2 regions of the Streptomyces sp. SCSIO ZS0520 genome follow, and region 2 is predicted to be linked to the other one. Evidence: riboswitches for the same ligand, from Rfam matches in the RefSeq annotation. Region 2 holds a riboswitch; the other holds the start of a gene.
What was found. Region 2 has a riboswitch for cyclic di-AMP ahead of MID12_RS11190 (transglycosylase family protein). Riboswitches for the same ligand answer to the same signal wherever they lie in the genome.
Positions count from the first base shown of each region.

Region 1: another riboswitch for cyclic di-AMP. It lies ahead of MID12_RS04975 (M23 family metallopeptidase); the one in region 2 lies ahead of MID12_RS11190 (transglycosylase family protein).

Region 1 is NZ_CP092644.1:1,502,228-1,509,738, reverse strand. It holds gene MID12_RS04985 (M16 family metallopeptidase) at 1-955, shown strand, start outside; gene MID12_RS04980 (M16 family metallopeptidase) at 964-2,334, shown strand; cyclic di-AMP (ydaO/yuaA leader) riboswitch at 2,537-2,724, shown strand; gene MID12_RS04975 (M23 family metallopeptidase) at 2,738-3,520, shown strand; gene MID12_RS04970 (GntR family transcriptional regulator) at 3,719-4,405, shown strand; gene MID12_RS04965 (HPr family phosphocarrier protein) at 4,729-5,010, opposite strand; gene MID12_RS04960 (GNAT family N-acetyltransferase) at 5,170-7,511, shown strand, end outside.
Region 2 is NZ_CP092644.1:2,978,712-2,986,222, reverse strand. It holds gene MID12_RS11210 (SurA N-terminal domain-containing protein) at 15-692, shown strand; gene MID12_RS11205 (nucleoside triphosphate pyrophosphohydrolase) at 762-1,787, shown strand; gene MID12_RS11200 (cytochrome P450 family protein) at 1,823-3,160, shown strand; gene MID12_RS11195 (LysM peptidoglycan-binding domain-containing protein) at 3,468-4,526, shown strand; cyclic di-AMP (ydaO/yuaA leader) riboswitch at 4,691-4,908, shown strand; gene MID12_RS11190 (transglycosylase family protein) at 4,913-5,614, shown strand; gene eno (phosphopyruvate hydratase) at 5,998-7,284, shown strand; gene MID12_RS11180 (FtsB family cell division protein) at 7,386-7,511, shown strand, end outside.

The DNA of each region.
Region 1 (7,511 bases), 1.5 Mb from region 2:
GGACAACCAGCGCGACGTGGTGAAGAACGAGCGCCGCCAGCGGTACGACAACGTCCCCTACGGCACCGCCTTCGAGAAGCTCACCGCGCTCTCCTACCCCGAGGGCCACCCCTACCACCACACGCCCATCGGCTCGATGGCCGACCTCGACGCGGCCACCCTGGAGGACGCCCAGTCCTTCTTCCGCACCTACTACGCGCCCAACAACGCGGTCCTGTCGGTGGTCGGCGACATCGACCCCGAGCAGACCCTCGCCTGGATCGAGAAGTACTTCGGCTCCATCCCGGGACACGACGGCAAGCCCGCCCCGCGCGACGGCTCGCTGCCCGAGACCATCGGCGAGCAGCTGCGCGAGGTCGTCGAGGAGGAGGTCCCGGCCCGCGCGCTGATGGCCGCCTACCGGCTCCCCGAGGACGGCACCCGCGCCGGCGACGCCGCCGACCTCGCGCTGACCGTCCTCGGCGGCGGCGAGTCCTCCCGGATCTACAACCGCCTGGTGCGCCGCGACCGTTCGGCGGTCGCCGCCGGCTTCGGGCTGTTGCGGCTGGCGGGCGCGCCCTCGCTCGGCTGGCTGGACGTGAAGACCTCCGCCGAGGTCGAGGTGCCCGAGATCGAGGCCGCGGTCGACGAGGAGCTGGCCCGGTTCGCGGCCGAGGGCCCCACCCCCGAGGAGATGGAGCGCGCCCAGGCCCAGTTGGAGCGCGAGTGGCTGGACCGGCTCGGCACCGTCGCGGGCCGCGCCGACGAACTCTGCCGCTACGCCGTCCTGTTCGGCGACCCCCAGCTCGCGCTGACCGCGGTGCAGCGCGTCCTGGACATCTCGGCCGAGGAGGTGCGCGAGGTCGCCGCGGCGCGGCTGCGCCCCGACAACCGGGCGGTGCTCGTCTACGAGCCGCTGACCGCCGAGGGCGACGAGGCCGAGGCCGCACGCAACGACGAGGAGACGGCGAAGTGAGCGCGACCATGCAGTTCCACCCGCAGCCCCAGGCCGGCGAGGCCAAGCCCTGGGCCTTCCCCGCACCGGAGCGCGGCGCCCTCGCCAACGGCCTGACCGTGCTGCGCTGCCACCGCCCCGGCCAGCAGGTCGTCGCCGTGGAGGTGCTCCTGGACAGCCCCCTCGAGGCCGAGCCCGCGGGCCTGGACGGCGTGGCCACCATCATGGCCCGCGCCTTCTCGGAGGGCACCGACAAGCACTCCGCCGAGGAGTTCGCCGCCGAACTCGAGCGCTGCGGCGCCACCTTGGACGCGCACGCCGACCACCCCGGTGTGCGCCTGTCCCTGGAGGTGCCCGCCTCCCGGCTCGCCAAGGCCCTCGGTCTGCTCGCGGACGCCCTGCGCGCCCCCGCCTTCGCGGACAGCGAGGTCGAGCGGCTGGTCCGCAACCGCCTTGACGAGATCCCGCACGAGGCGGCCAACCCCGGCCGCCGCGCCGCCAAGGAGCTGTCCCGGCAGCTCTTCCCCGAGGGGTCCCGGATGTCCCGGCCGCGCCAGGGCACCGAGGAGACGGTCGCCGCGATCGACTCCGCCGCCGTACGCGCCTTCTACGAGAAGCACGTCCGCCCCGCCACCGGCACCGCGGTCGTGGTCGGCGACCTGACCGGCATCGACCTGGACGCCCTGCTCGGCGACACCCTCGGCGCCTGGACCGGCGGCACCGCCGAGCCCAGCACCCCGCCGCGGGTCACCGCCGACGACACCGGCCGGGTGGTCATCGTGGACCGCCCCGGCGCCGTCCAGACCCAGCTGCTCATCGGCCGGATCGGCCCCGACCGCCACGAGAGCGTGTGGCCCGCCCAGGTGCTCGGCACCTACTGCCTGGGCGGCACCCTCACCTCCCGCCTCGACCGGGTGCTGCGCGAGGAGAAGGGATACACCTACGGCGTACGGGCCTTCACCCAGGTCCTGCGGTCCGCCGAGGACGGTTCGGGCGCCGCGATGCTCGCCATCTCCGGCTCGGTGGACACCTCCTCCACCGGCCCCGCCCTCGACGACCTGTGGAAGGTGCTGCGCACCCTCGCCGCCGAGGGCCTGACCGACGCCGAACGCGATGTGGCGGTGCAGAACCTGGTGGGCGTGGCCCCGCTGAAGTACGAGACCGCGGGCGCCGTCGCCTCGACGCTCGCGGACCAGGTGGAGCAGCAACTCCCGGACGACTACCAGGGCAGGCTCTACCAGCAGCTCGCCGGGACCGGCACCGTCGAGTCGACCGCCGCCGTGGTGAACGCCTTCCCGGTGGACCGCCTCGTCACGGTGCTCGTCGGCGACGCCGCCCAGATCGAGGAGCCGGTGCGCGCCCTCGGCATCGGCGAAGTGACCGTGGTCACCGGCCAGTAGAGGCCCCGCGGCGGCGCCCGCGCCCCGCGACCGACCCCGGCGGCGACATGGCCGCCGGGGTCAGTCATGTCCGTATTGGTGCTGGGTTTCCGATCTGCCGTGTGGTGTGCGTGACAAAAGCCCGTTTCGGTTTGGTCCGGGCGGTTGTCCCGCTTAGCGTCTCTCCGGCTGTTCGTCATGTGTGCGCCGCACCCGCGGCACCGGGCAGCCATCGCCGAGTCCCCCCACGGCGCGAGCCAGGGGAGCCGGGGACCCACCTCCCGCCCGCCGTCCGCGGCGGCGGGAACGCAGTTCCTGGGGTGAATCGGGCGCCCCCGCAAGGGCGTTCCGTAGGAGACCTTCCTACTCCGAACCCGTCAGCTAACCCGGTAGGCGACAGGGAAGGAAAGGACGAGCCACACGTATGGCGATCACCCGTGCCCGCGGCAGACACCGCAGGCCGAGCCGCCTGACCCGTACCTCCGCCACCGCCGCGGGAGTTGCCGCCCTCACCACGGCGGGCGTCCTCGGCACCCTCGCGTCCCCCGCGGGCGCGGCCCAGCCGGAGCCCGAGGGCTCGGCGCTGGCCGGCGCGATAGCCGTCGACGAGGTGGGCACCTCGCTCGCCGAGAAGATCGCGGCCCAGGCCGACGCCCAGGAGAGCGCCGCCGACGCGGCCGCCGCCAAGAGGAAGGCGGAGGCCGAGGCGGAGCGCCGGGCCCAGGAGGCCAAGCGCAAGGCCCGTGCCGAGCGCGCCGCGAAGGAGCGCGCCGCCCGCGCCGCCGAACGCCGCCGCCTCAACGCCTATGTGGCGCCCGTCTCCGGCTCCTACGTCTCCACCGGCTACCGCACCGGCGGCGCGATCTGGTCCTCCGGCAGCCACACCGGCGTCGACTTCCACGCCGCCTCCGGCACCCCGGTCCACGCCGTCGGCCGCGGCACCGTCGTCAGCACCGGCTCGGGCGGCGCCTACGGCAACGAGGTCGTGCTGAAGATGCACGACGGCACGTACACCCAGTACGGGCACCTCTCCTCGATCGGGGTGAGCGTCGGCCAGTCGGTGACCCCCGGGCAGCAGCTCGGCCTCTCCGGCGCGACCGGCAACACCACCGGACCGCACCTCCACTTCGAGGCGCGCACCGGACCCGACTACGGTTCCGACATGGACCCCGTCGCCTATCTCCGCTCGCACGGCGTCGACCTCTGACGAGAACGCCGCACGGCCGGACAGGCCCTGGGCGGAAATGCCGTGAAAGCCCCGGCTCGTGAGCCGGGGCTTTCACGGTTGTCCCAAAAATATCTCCGGATTCCCATCCGCCATCGGAAATTCCGTCGTTCTGCAATAGAGTCACGACACGAGTGTTCCTGCAGAGCGTTACGCGCGGATCAATGCGGAGGTCCGGTCATGCGCATTCCCGCGCACACGGTATGCACGGCAATCCGGGACGACATCGTCGCCGGGGTCCACGAGCGGGGCGGGCGGCTGACCGAGGAAGTCCTCGCCCGGCGCTACGGCGTCTCGCGGGTCCCGGTGCGCGAGGCCCTGCGCACCCTGGAGGCCGAGGGCTTCGTCATCACCCGGCGGCACGCGGGCGCCTGCGTGGCCGAGCCCACCGAGCAGGAGGCGGCCGACGTCCTCGACATCCGGACGGTGCTCGAACCGCTGGCCGCCGCCCGGGCCGCGCAGCGCCGTACGGAGGCCCATCTCAAGGTGCTCCGGGGCCTGGTCAGGCTGGGGCAGGAGCGGGCCGGGCGCGGTCACAGCGAGGATCTGCGCTCGCTCGGCGGCTGGTTCCACGAGACCCTCGTCCAGGCCTCGGGCAGCCCCGGCCTGATCACCCTGCTGACCCAGCTGCGGCACAAGATCGCCTGGATGTACACGGCCGAGGGGCCCGCGCGGCCCGCGGACTCCTGGGCGGAGCACGGGGCGATAGTCGACGCCGTCGCCCGCGGGGACGCGGAGCGGGCGCGCGGGCTCATGGCCCTGCACCACGAGCGGGCGGCCGCCGGCTACCGGGTGCGGTTCGCCAGGAAGAGCCCGCCGGTGAGGAGTTCGCAACATGCCGTAAACACGGCGAGCGGCCGCGATTAACACGGCTGCCGTATACAAAGGGCAGAGCATTTCGCAGGCGTCTCTTTCTGCTGCCCGCATTCCTTTTCGGCGGCCGGGAAGAGGAAAGCGCCGCACCGAAAGAATTCGGCCGATGCGGCGCTCTGCATGTCCTGCCCACCGGCGGCGCGGAATTCTCCCGCGCGCCGTTTTCCGATGCCGGCTTTCCCGCGCCGGGGTCCTCCCGCGCCGTTCGCCCGCCGCCTCGAACCGCCTCAGACCGCGAACGGACGTCGGGCCGGACCGCGAACCGACCTTGGGCCAGGCCTCGTACCGTCCCGCGGCTCAGCCCGTCCCGGCAGGCCTCAGACCGTCTCCGGCAGTTCCCCGAGCCCCTCGGTGACCAGCTTCGCCAGGCGGTCGAGGGCCTGCTCGGCGCCCTCCACGTCCGAGCTGAGCACGATCTCGTCGCCGCCCAGCGCCCCGAGCCCGAGGACCGCCAGCATGGAGGCGGCGTTCACCGGGGCGCCCTCGCCCTTGGCCACCGTCACCGGCACCCCCGAGGCCGCCGCGGCACGGACGAAGATGGAGGCGGGCCGGGCGTGGAGGCCCTCCGGCCAGCCGACCTTGACGCGACGCTCAGCCATCTGATGCAGCCCTTCTGCTCGGGTGTCCCACCGTCTCGGCATCCAGTGTCGCGCACGCCCGCCCCGCCCCACGCGACCCCCGCCCCGCCGGGCCGCGCCCACCCCCGGGTCCGCCTCCCGCACGGGCCCGCACCGGGCCGGGACCCGTACGCTGGCCCCATGCAGACGCCGTCGGACCGGCACGACTACCCCGCCCACTGGGAGGCGGACGTCGTGCTGCGCGACGGGGGGACCGCGCGCATCAGGCCCATCACCACCGAGGACGCCGACCGCCTGACCAGCTTCTACGAGCAGGTCTCGGACGAGTCGAAGTACTACCGCTTCTTCGCGCCCTACCCGCGCCTGTCCGCCCGCGATGTGCACCGCTTCACCCACCACGACTACGTGGACCGGGTGGGCCTCGCGGCCACCGTGGGCGGCGAGTTCATCGCCACCGTGCGCTACGACCGCATCGACGCGAACGGCCGGGCCGCCTCCGCCCCGGCCGACGGCGCCGAGGTCGCCTTCCTCGTCCAGGACGCGCACCAGGGCCGCGGGGTCGCCTCCGCCCTCCTCGAACACATCGCGGCGGTGGCGCGTGAGCGCGGCATCCGGCGCTTCGTCGCCGAGGTGCTGCCCGCCAACAGCAAGATGATCAAGGTCTTCACCGACGCGGGCTACCAGCAGGAGCGCAGCTTCGAGGACGGCGTCGTCCGCCTCTCCTTCGACCTGGAGCCCACCGAGGCCTCGGTCGCCGTGCAGTGGGCCCGCGAGCAGCGCGCCGAGGCCCGCTCCGTGCAGCGCCTGCTCAACCCCGGTTCGGTCGCCGTCATCGGCACCGGCCGGGCCCCCGGCGGAGTGGGCCGCACCGTCCTCGGCAATCTCCTGGCCGCCGGGTACCAGGGCCGCGTACACGCCGTGAACCGGGCCTTCGCGCCGGAGCAGACCGAGCTGGACGGCGTACCCGCGCACCGGACCCTGGCCGAGATCACCGAGCCGGTGGACCTCGCGGTGCTCGCGGTGCCCGCCCCGCAGGTCCCCGAGGCGGTCGCCGAGTGCGGCGAACACGGCGTCCAGGGGCTGGTGGTGCTCTCCGCCGGATACGCCGAGAGCGGCCCCGCCGGGCGCGAGCTCCAGCGCGAACTGGTGCGCCAGGCCCGCTCGTACGGGATGCGGCTGATCGGGCCGAACGCCTTCGGGGTGGTCAACACGGCGCCCGGCACCCTGCTCAACGCCTCGCTCGCCCCCGAGCTGCCGCGGCGCGGACGCATCGGCCTGTTCGTGCAGTCCGGCGCCATCGGCATCGCCCTGCTCTCCAGCCTGCACCGGCGCGGCGGCGGCGTGACCGGGGTGACCGGCGTCTCCACCTTCGTCTCCGCGGGCAACAGGGCGGATGTCTCGGGCAACGACCTCGTGCAGTTCTGGTACGACGACCCGGACACCGATGTCGCCCTGATGTACCTCGAAACCCTCGGCAATCCGCGGAAGTTCACCCGCCTCGCCCGCCGCACCGCCGCCGCCAAGCCGCTCGTGGTGGTGCAGGGCGCCCGGCACAGCGGGGTCTCCCCGCTCGGCCACGCGGTCCGCGCCAGCCGCCTGCCGTACGCCACCGTCTCGGCCCTGCTGCGGCAGGCCGGGGTGATCCGGGTGGACACCATCACCGAGCTCGTCGACGCCGGGCTGCTGCTCGCCGGGCAGCCGCTGCCGGGCGGGCCCCGGGTGGCCATCCTCGGCAACTCCGAATCCCTCGGCCTGCTCACCTACGACGCCTGCCTCTCCGAGGGGCTGCGCCCGCTGCGCCCCCTCGACCTCACCACCGAGGCCTCGCCCGAGGCCTTCCGCGGTGCGCTGCGCCGGGCCCTCGCCGACGAGCTGTGCGACGCGGTCGTGGTCACCGCCATCCCCAGCGTGCAGGAGGGCGGCGCGGGCGACGAGGCGCTGGCAGAGGCCCTGCGCGCGGCGGCCGCCGAGTACCCGGCCAAGCCGGTGGCCGTCGTCCACCTCGAACTCGGCGGACTGGCCCGGGCCTTGTCCGCCGCGACCAGCACCGCCCCGCCCCGCTCCTCCTCCGCCACCCCGAGGCCGCGGCCCGACGCCCCGGGCCCCGCGGCCACCGGTTCTGCGACCCCTGGCCCCGCGCCCACCGGCTCCTCCGTCACCGGCGCCCCGGACACCGGCGTCGCGGACCCCGGCGGCCCGGACGCCGAGCCCGGCCCGCCGCGCCGCATCCCCGCCTATCCGGCCGCGGAGCGCGCCGTGCGGGCCCTCGCCGAGACCGTGCGCTACGCCCAGTGGCGCCGCGAATGGGCCGCCGACCCCGGCCGGGTGCCCGAGTACGAGGACATCGACGAGCAGGCCGCCGCCGCGCTCATCGAGGAGCAGCTCGCCGGCGCCGAGGACGACCCCCGCGGCCACACCCTCGAACCGGTGGCCGCCGAGGCGCTGCTCGCCGCCTACGGCATCGCCGTGCGCCCCTCGCCCCCGGCGCCCGGCGCGGACGCCGCCGCCGAGGCCGCCCGCGA
Region 2 (7,511 bases):
GCCGGGAGGACACCTTGCTCAGCCTGTACCGCGGCAGCCGTCCGCGCCGCCGTCGTTCCGCGCTCGCCCTGTCCGCCGCCTTGGTGGCAGCGGCGCCGCTGCTCGCCGCCTGCGGCGACGACGCCCACCCGGGCGCGGCCGCCGTGGTCGGCGGCGAGCGCATCACGGTCTCCCAGCTGGAGAACCGGGTCAACGAGGTACGGGAGGCCCAGCGGTCCGCGACCGGCGGCGGGGCCCAGTACGCCGAGGCGATCTCCAAGAGCGGCGGCCTCGCCCGCGACACCCTGCACACCATGGTCCTGGACCGGGTGCTGCACCAGGCCGCGGCGGACTCCGGCATCAGCGTGACCCGCCGCGAGACCCAGCGGATGCGCGAGGGCCTGGAGAAGCAGGCGGGCGGCGCGAAGGCCCTGGAGGCGGGCTGGCTGCGGCAGTACGGGGTCGCCCCCGCCCGGCTCGACGCCAGCCTGCGCACCGAGCTGGAGGCCCAGAAGCTGGCCCGCAAGCTCGGCGCCGACATGCAGACCAAGGAGGGGCAGGACGTCTTCTGGCGCCATATGTCGGCCACCTCCAAGAAGCTCGACATCGACCTCAACCCCCGCTACGGCACCTGGGACGCGGTCAACAGCAAGCGCACCGACGCGAAGACGCCGTGGCTGCGCGAGGTCTCGCGGGGGCAGCAGCCGGCCTGAGGCCATGAGGCGCGGGGGTGCCCGGCCGCTGCCGTCGGGTGCCCCGCCCGGGTGGGTTACGTTCGGTGCGTGAACGCCACTTCGCAGACGGCCGCGGGCCGCATCGTCCTGCTCACCACCAGCCACCGGGTCGCCCCCGGGCTGCTGTCCTGGCCCGCCTGGCAGACGCTGCACGCCGCCGACCGCGTGCTCTGCGCGGATGCCGCACACGTACAGCTGCCGTATCTGCGGGACGCCGGGGTCGAGGTCGCGCGGGAGGCGCCGCTCGCCCGGGAGCTGGTCGACTGGTGCGCGGGCGGGCGCACGGTGGTCGTCGTCGCCACCGGTGAGGGCGACCGGAAGCTCACCGACGGGCTCGCCGCGCTGGCCGGTTCGGGCCGGGTGACCATGCCCGAGCTGGAACTCCTCCCCGGCTCCTACGACCTCCCCGGCGCCCGCCTCCTCGACCTCGTCCAGGTGATGGACCAGATCCGCGCCGAGTGCCCCTGGTCCTCCCGGCAGACCCACGAGGGGCTCGCGAAGTACGCGATCGAGGAGGCGTACGAACTCGTCGAGGCGATCGAGGACGGCGACCGGGCGGAACTGCGCGAGGAGTTGGGCGACGTCCTGCTCCAGGTCGTCTTCCACGCCCGGATCGCCCAGGAGGGGCCCGCCGCCGGGGACGCGGCGGCGGGAGAAGAGGAAGGGGACGGCGAGGAGGAGGTGGGCGCCTTCTCCCTCGACGATGTCGCCGCCGGGATCGTCGCCAAGCTCATCCACCGCCACCCGCACGTCTTCGGCGAGGAGAGCGCCGAGACCCCCGAGGACGTGGAGGCGCTCTGGCGGCGCACCAAGGCGGAGGAGAAGCAGCGCGACTCCCTCACCGACGGCGTCCCGCTCGGTCAGCCGGGCCTCGCCCTCGCCGCCAAGCTCGCCTCCCGGGTGCGCACCGCGGGCCTCGACGTGCCCCTGCCCACCGGCGAGGGCATCGGCTACCGGCTGCTCGCCCTCGCCCTGGACGCCCAGGAGCAGGGCGTGGACCCCGAGGCGGCCCTGCGCTCCGCGGCCCGCGCCTACCGGGACGCCATCCGGGCGGCGGAGCAGGGCCAGGCCTGACGGCGGTGGCGAGCGGGACGAGAGGAAGTCAGCACGTGTCCGAGCAGGTGGGGCGGAACGGACAGGCCGGGGAGCCCGGCGGCCCGGACGCCCCGGCCGCCGCCCCCGGAAGCTGCCCGGTCGCCGGTGCCGAGAGCCCGCCCGACCTCTTCACCTGGGAGTTCGCGGCGGATCCGTACCCGGCCTACGCCTGGCTGCGCACCCACGCGCCCGTGCACCGCACCCGGCTGCCGAGCGGGGTGGAGGCCTGGCTGGTGACGCGGTACGCGGACGCCCGGGCGGCGCTGGCCGATCCGCGGCTCAGCAAGAACCCGGCGCACCACGACGAGCCCGCGCACGCCAAGGGGAAGACCGGTATCCCGGGCGAGCGCAAGGCCGAGCTGATGACGCATCTGCTGAACATCGACCCGCCGGACCACACCCGGCTGCGCCGCCTCGTCTCCAAGGCCTTCACCCCGCGCCGGGTGGCCGAATTCGCGCCCAGGGTCCAGGAGTTGACCGACTCGCTGATCGACTCCTTCGCCGCGCGCGGCAGCGCCGACCTGATCCACGAGTTCGCCTTCCCACTGCCGATCTACGCGATCTGCGAACTGCTCGGCGTCCCGCGCGAGGACCAGGACGACTTCCGGGACTGGGCGGGCATGATGATCCGGCACGGCGGCGGCCCCCGCGGCGGTGTCGCGCGCTCGGTGAAGAAGATGCGCGCCTACCTGGCCGAACTCATCCACCGCAAGCGCGAGGACCTCGGCGAGGAGTCCGCGCGGGACGACCTGATCTCCGGCCTGATCCGCGCCTCCGACCACGGCGAGCACCTCACCGAGAACGAGGTCGCCGCGATGGCCTTCATCCTGCTCTTCGCGGGCTTCGAGACCACGGTCAACCTGATCGGCAACGGTACGTACACGCTGCTCCGCAATCCTGACCGGCGGGCCGAGTTCCAGCGGGCGGTGGCCGAGGAGGACACCGCGCTGCTCGCCTCCTCGGTCGAGGAACTGCTGCGCTACGACGGCCCGGTGGAGCTGGCCACCTGGCGGTTCGCGACCCGGCCGCTGGAGATCGGCGGGCAGCGGATCGCGAGCGGCGACCCGGTGCTCGTGGTGCTGGCCGCCGCCGACCGCGACCCGGCCCGCTTCCCCGCCCCCGACACCCTCGACCTCGCCCGCACCGACAACCAGCACCTCGGCTACGGCCACGGCATCCACTACTGCCTCGGCGCACCCCTGGCCCGCCTGGAGGGCCAGTACGCGCTCGGCACCCTGCTCCGCCGCCTCCCGGACCTGCGCCTCGCCGCGGAACCGGAGGAGCTGCGCTGGCGCGGCGGCCTCATCATGCGCGGACTGCGCACCCTGCCGGTCAGCTTCACCCCGCGGTAGGGCGGCCACCGCAGGGTGCCCGCGGCGGGCGGTCCGTCCTCGGGCGGACGGGGCGTCGTACCGCGTATGTCGGACATGCGCGGCAGTCGGTCCGCGGCTCCGTCGACCCGCTTTGCGGACTCGGGGCGAACCCCGGTCACTGCCCTGAACTGCCTCTGGGCATGCGGAATTGACGGAGCGTCAGGATTGTGATGTACGCGTGATCTCCGCTGCATCGACTTGTGACAAGCGTTCGACTCCGGCTACGTTCTCGGGCAACTCGGCGGCTGGTCACAGCCGTCACCGCTGTCACGCGAAAGGCCACGGCATGCTCTCCGGGAACGGTCGCCATCGACGCCCCCGCCAGGCTCCGGCGTTCGTCGTCACGGCGGGGGTGACCGGCTCCGCGCTGGCCCTGCCCCTGCTCGCCGGGACCTCCGCGCACGCCGCGGACAAGGCCACCTGGGACCGCCTCGCCGACTGCGAGAGCGGTGGCGCCTGGAGCGCGAACGAGGGCAACGGCCATTACGGCGGGCTCCAGTTGACGCAGCGTGACTGGGAGTCCTACGGCGGCCTCGACTTCGCGGCCCGCCCCGACCTCGCCAGCCGCTCGCAGCAGATCGCCGTGGGCCAGAAGCTCCTGGACGACAAGGGCCCGGCGGCCTGGCTGGCCTGCGCCGCCGTCGCCGAGCTGACCGGCGGCGGCCCGGAGCCCTCGGTCGACCCCGGCGTCCCGGACTCCAGCAGCCCGAAGCCGAGCGACAGTCCGAAGCCGGATGACGGCGGCGAGCCGTCCGGGTCGCCCTCGCCCTCCGGTTCCGGCGGCGACTCCGACAAGAAGGACGATCCGAACCCTTCGGACTCGGCGGATCCGACGGACTCGGCCGGCTCGGCGGACCCGTCAGGCTCCCCGAGCGAATCGGATGAGTCGGGTGAAAAGGGTGAGTCCGGCGCCCCGGAAGCCGACCCGAGCGCCACCCCCGAGGACTCCGCCACCCCGGGCGACGGTGACGGCAAAACCGGCGACGAGGGTGATTCCGGTACGGATCGCGGCAACTCCCCTGGCTCCGGCGGGGGTTCGGGTTCCGGCGGGGAGGGTTCCGGCCGCCATCGCGGTGAGCCCGCGCCCGACGCGGACGTCCCCGACCGCCCGGGGAACTCCACCGGCCGCCACTCCCGTCCCGGTGACTCGCCCGCGGCCGGGGACGGTTCGTACTCCGTGCGGCCGGGCGACAGCCTGTCGATGATCGCGGAAGCACAGGATGTGGACGGCGGATGGCCCGCGCTCTACGCGCTCAACAAGGAGACGGTGGGCGCCGATCCCGACCTCATCCTGCCCGGTCAGAGCCTTGCACTTGCCTCCGAAACGGACGCTCCCCAGGGCTAGTTCGGCAGCTATTGTCCGCTTTGGTGAAACTGAGACATGAGTCTCAGAAGCCCTGATCGTCTTTGGAGATCCGGCGAGCGCGTGTTTACGGTCGTGACCGCTCGCCACAGCGGGCTCCGTGTGACCGTCACGCCGAATCCTGCCGGCGGTCCCCGGGAAACTCGTCGCGTGAAGCGCCGTTGGCAGGAGCGGGGGAACCAAGGTTTGCGCCGGGTCCCAGGGGCCGGGCAGCACATGCTGCCCACTTCGGGAAACGGCTAGGGGTGAAGTCGCACAGCGCGAGCGTGCGGCCGGGCAATTCGCCTTCTGCTCTTACGGAGCGGGGGGCACCCCATCGGCCCGAACCCGACAGCTCACCTCGCAGGCGTCGGTGAGGGGATCTCTTCATGCTGCTTTCCGGCAAGGGCAAGCACCGCCGCCCGACCGTCTTCAACCGCACCACCCGTGTCGTCACGCTCGCCGGCGTCGCCGGTGCCGCCATCGCCGCGCCGCTGGTCACCAGCGGTTCCGCCTCCGCCGCCACCGCCTCCGAGTGGGACAAGGTCGCCCAGTGCGAGTCCGGCGGCGACTGGTCGATCAACACCGGCAACGGCTTCTACGGCGGCCTGCAGTTCACCAACTCCACCTGGGCCGGCTACGGCGGCACCCAGTACGCCGCCCGTGCCGACCAGGCCACCAAGGAGCAGCAGATAGCCGTCGCCGAGAAGGTGCTCGCCGGTCAGGGCAAGGGCGCCTGGCCGTCCTGCGGTGTCGGCCTGTCCAGCACCCCGTACGGCGGCGGCGCCCCGCAGTCCGGTGGTCAGCAGGAGAGCAAGCCCGCCGAGCAGCGCTCCTCGCGCTCCGCGGAGCGTCCGGCCCCGGCGAAGAAGGCCGAGCCGAAGGCCGAGAAGAAGACCGTCACCACCCCGACCGGCAAGAAGGTCGCCAAGGGTGACGGCGAGTACAAGGTGGTCAAGGGCGACACGCTCAGCGAGATCGCCGCCGAGCACAAGGTCAAGGGCGGCTGGGCCAAGCTCTTCAAGCTCAACGACGACATCGTCGACGAGGCCGACCTCATCTACCCGGGCCAGCAGCTGCACCTGCGCTGACCCCGCACGGCCGGACCGGCCGGGCCCCGCGCCCGGCCCGTCCCCCGCACAAGGACCGCCCCGCCCCACGCGTCATCCCCCGTACGCGTGGGGCGGGGCTCTTGTCTGCCGCCGTGCCGCCGCGGTGCTCCTGCCGGGGCGTACCGGGTTCCGGAAGTGACCGGCCGGTAGCCGTACTCCGGCTGACGGGGCGGTGGCCGCAGGGGGACATGAAATGCGTATGTTCATCCTGTTATTCGTATCTTTTGGTCGTCTTTTCGTCCCGGTACGTGGGCCGTCGGGCGGGGCCGGTGCCCACTGCGGATAGGCTCTTGGCGCAAGGACACCCCCGCACAAAGGCGTGCTCCCGCATTCCACGCGTCACATCCCAGAAGGAGATGCTCGTGCCGTCCATCGACGTCGTCGTAGCCCGGGAAATCCTGGACTCCCGAGGCAACCCCACGGTCGAGGTCGAGGTAGGCCTCGACGACGGAAGCACCGGCCGTGCCGCCGTCCCCTCCGGTGCCTCCACCGGTGCCTTCGAAGCCCTGGAACTCCGCGACCAGGACGCGAGCCGCTACAACGGCAAGGGCGTGGAGAAGGCCGTACTCGCCGTCATCGAGCAGATCGGCCCCGAGCTGGTCGGCTACGACGCCACCGAGCAGCGCCTGATCGACCAGGCGATGTTCGACCTGGACGCCACCCCGGACAAGTCCTCGCTCGGAGCCAACGCCATCCTCGGCGTCTCGCTCGCCGTGGCGCACGCCGCCTCCGAGGCCTCCGACCTGCCGCTCTTCCGCTACCTGGGTGGCCCCAACGCGCACCTGCTCCCGGTGCCGATGATGAACATCCTCAACGGCGGTTCGCACGCGGACTCCAACGTCGACATCCAGGAGTTCATGATCGCGCCGATCGGCGCCGAGTCCTTCTCCGAGGCCCTGCGCTGGGGCGCCGAGGTCTACCACACCCTCAAGAAGGTGCTGAAGGACCGCGGCCTGTCCACCGGCCTCGGCGACGAGGGCGGCTTCGCCCCCAACCTCGGCTCCAACCGCGAGGCCCTCGACCTCATCCTCGTCGCGATCAAGGAGGCCGGTTACGTCCCCGGCCAGCAGATCGCGCTCGCCCTCGATGTCGCCGCCTCCGAGTTCTACAAGGACGGCGCCTACGAATTCGAGGGCAAGTCCCGCTCCGCCGCCGAACTCACCGAGTACTACGAGGAGTTGGTCGCCGCCTACCCGCTGGTCTCCATCGAGGACCCGCTCTTCGAGGACGACTGGGACGGCTGGAAGGTCATCACCGACCGCCTCGGCGACAAGGTGCAGCTGGTCGGCGACGACCTCTTCGTCACCAACCCGGAGCGCCTGGCCCGCGGCATCGACGAGGGCGCCGCCAACTCCCTCCTGGTCAAGGTCAACCAGATCGGCTCGCTGACCGAGACCCTGGACGCCGTCGAACTGGCCCAGCGCAACGGCTTCAAGTGCATGATGTCGCACCGCTCCGGCGAGACCGAGGACGTCACCATCGCCGACCTCGCCGTCGCCACCAACTGCGGCCAGATCAAGACCGGCGCCCCGGCCCGCTCCGAGCGCGTCGCCAAGTACAACCAGCTGCTGCGCATCGAGGAGATCCTCGACGACGCCGCGGTGTACGCCGGCCGCAGCGCCTTCCCGCGCTTCAGCGCCGACCAGTAGTCCCGCGTCCGGGCCCCGCGCCCGGTTGACCGTGTCCCTGCCCCCGGTCCCGTACCGTGTGCGGGGACACGGTGACGTACAGCGCAGTGGGGAGGCGGGCGATGGCCGGCAGGAAGGCTCCGGGCGGACCGCGGGATGCCGACAGGTTCTCCACCTCCACCCGGCTCCGGCTGATCGGCGAGCAGACCGCCGAGCGCGTCTACCGCTCCCAGACCCGGCGCCAGGCC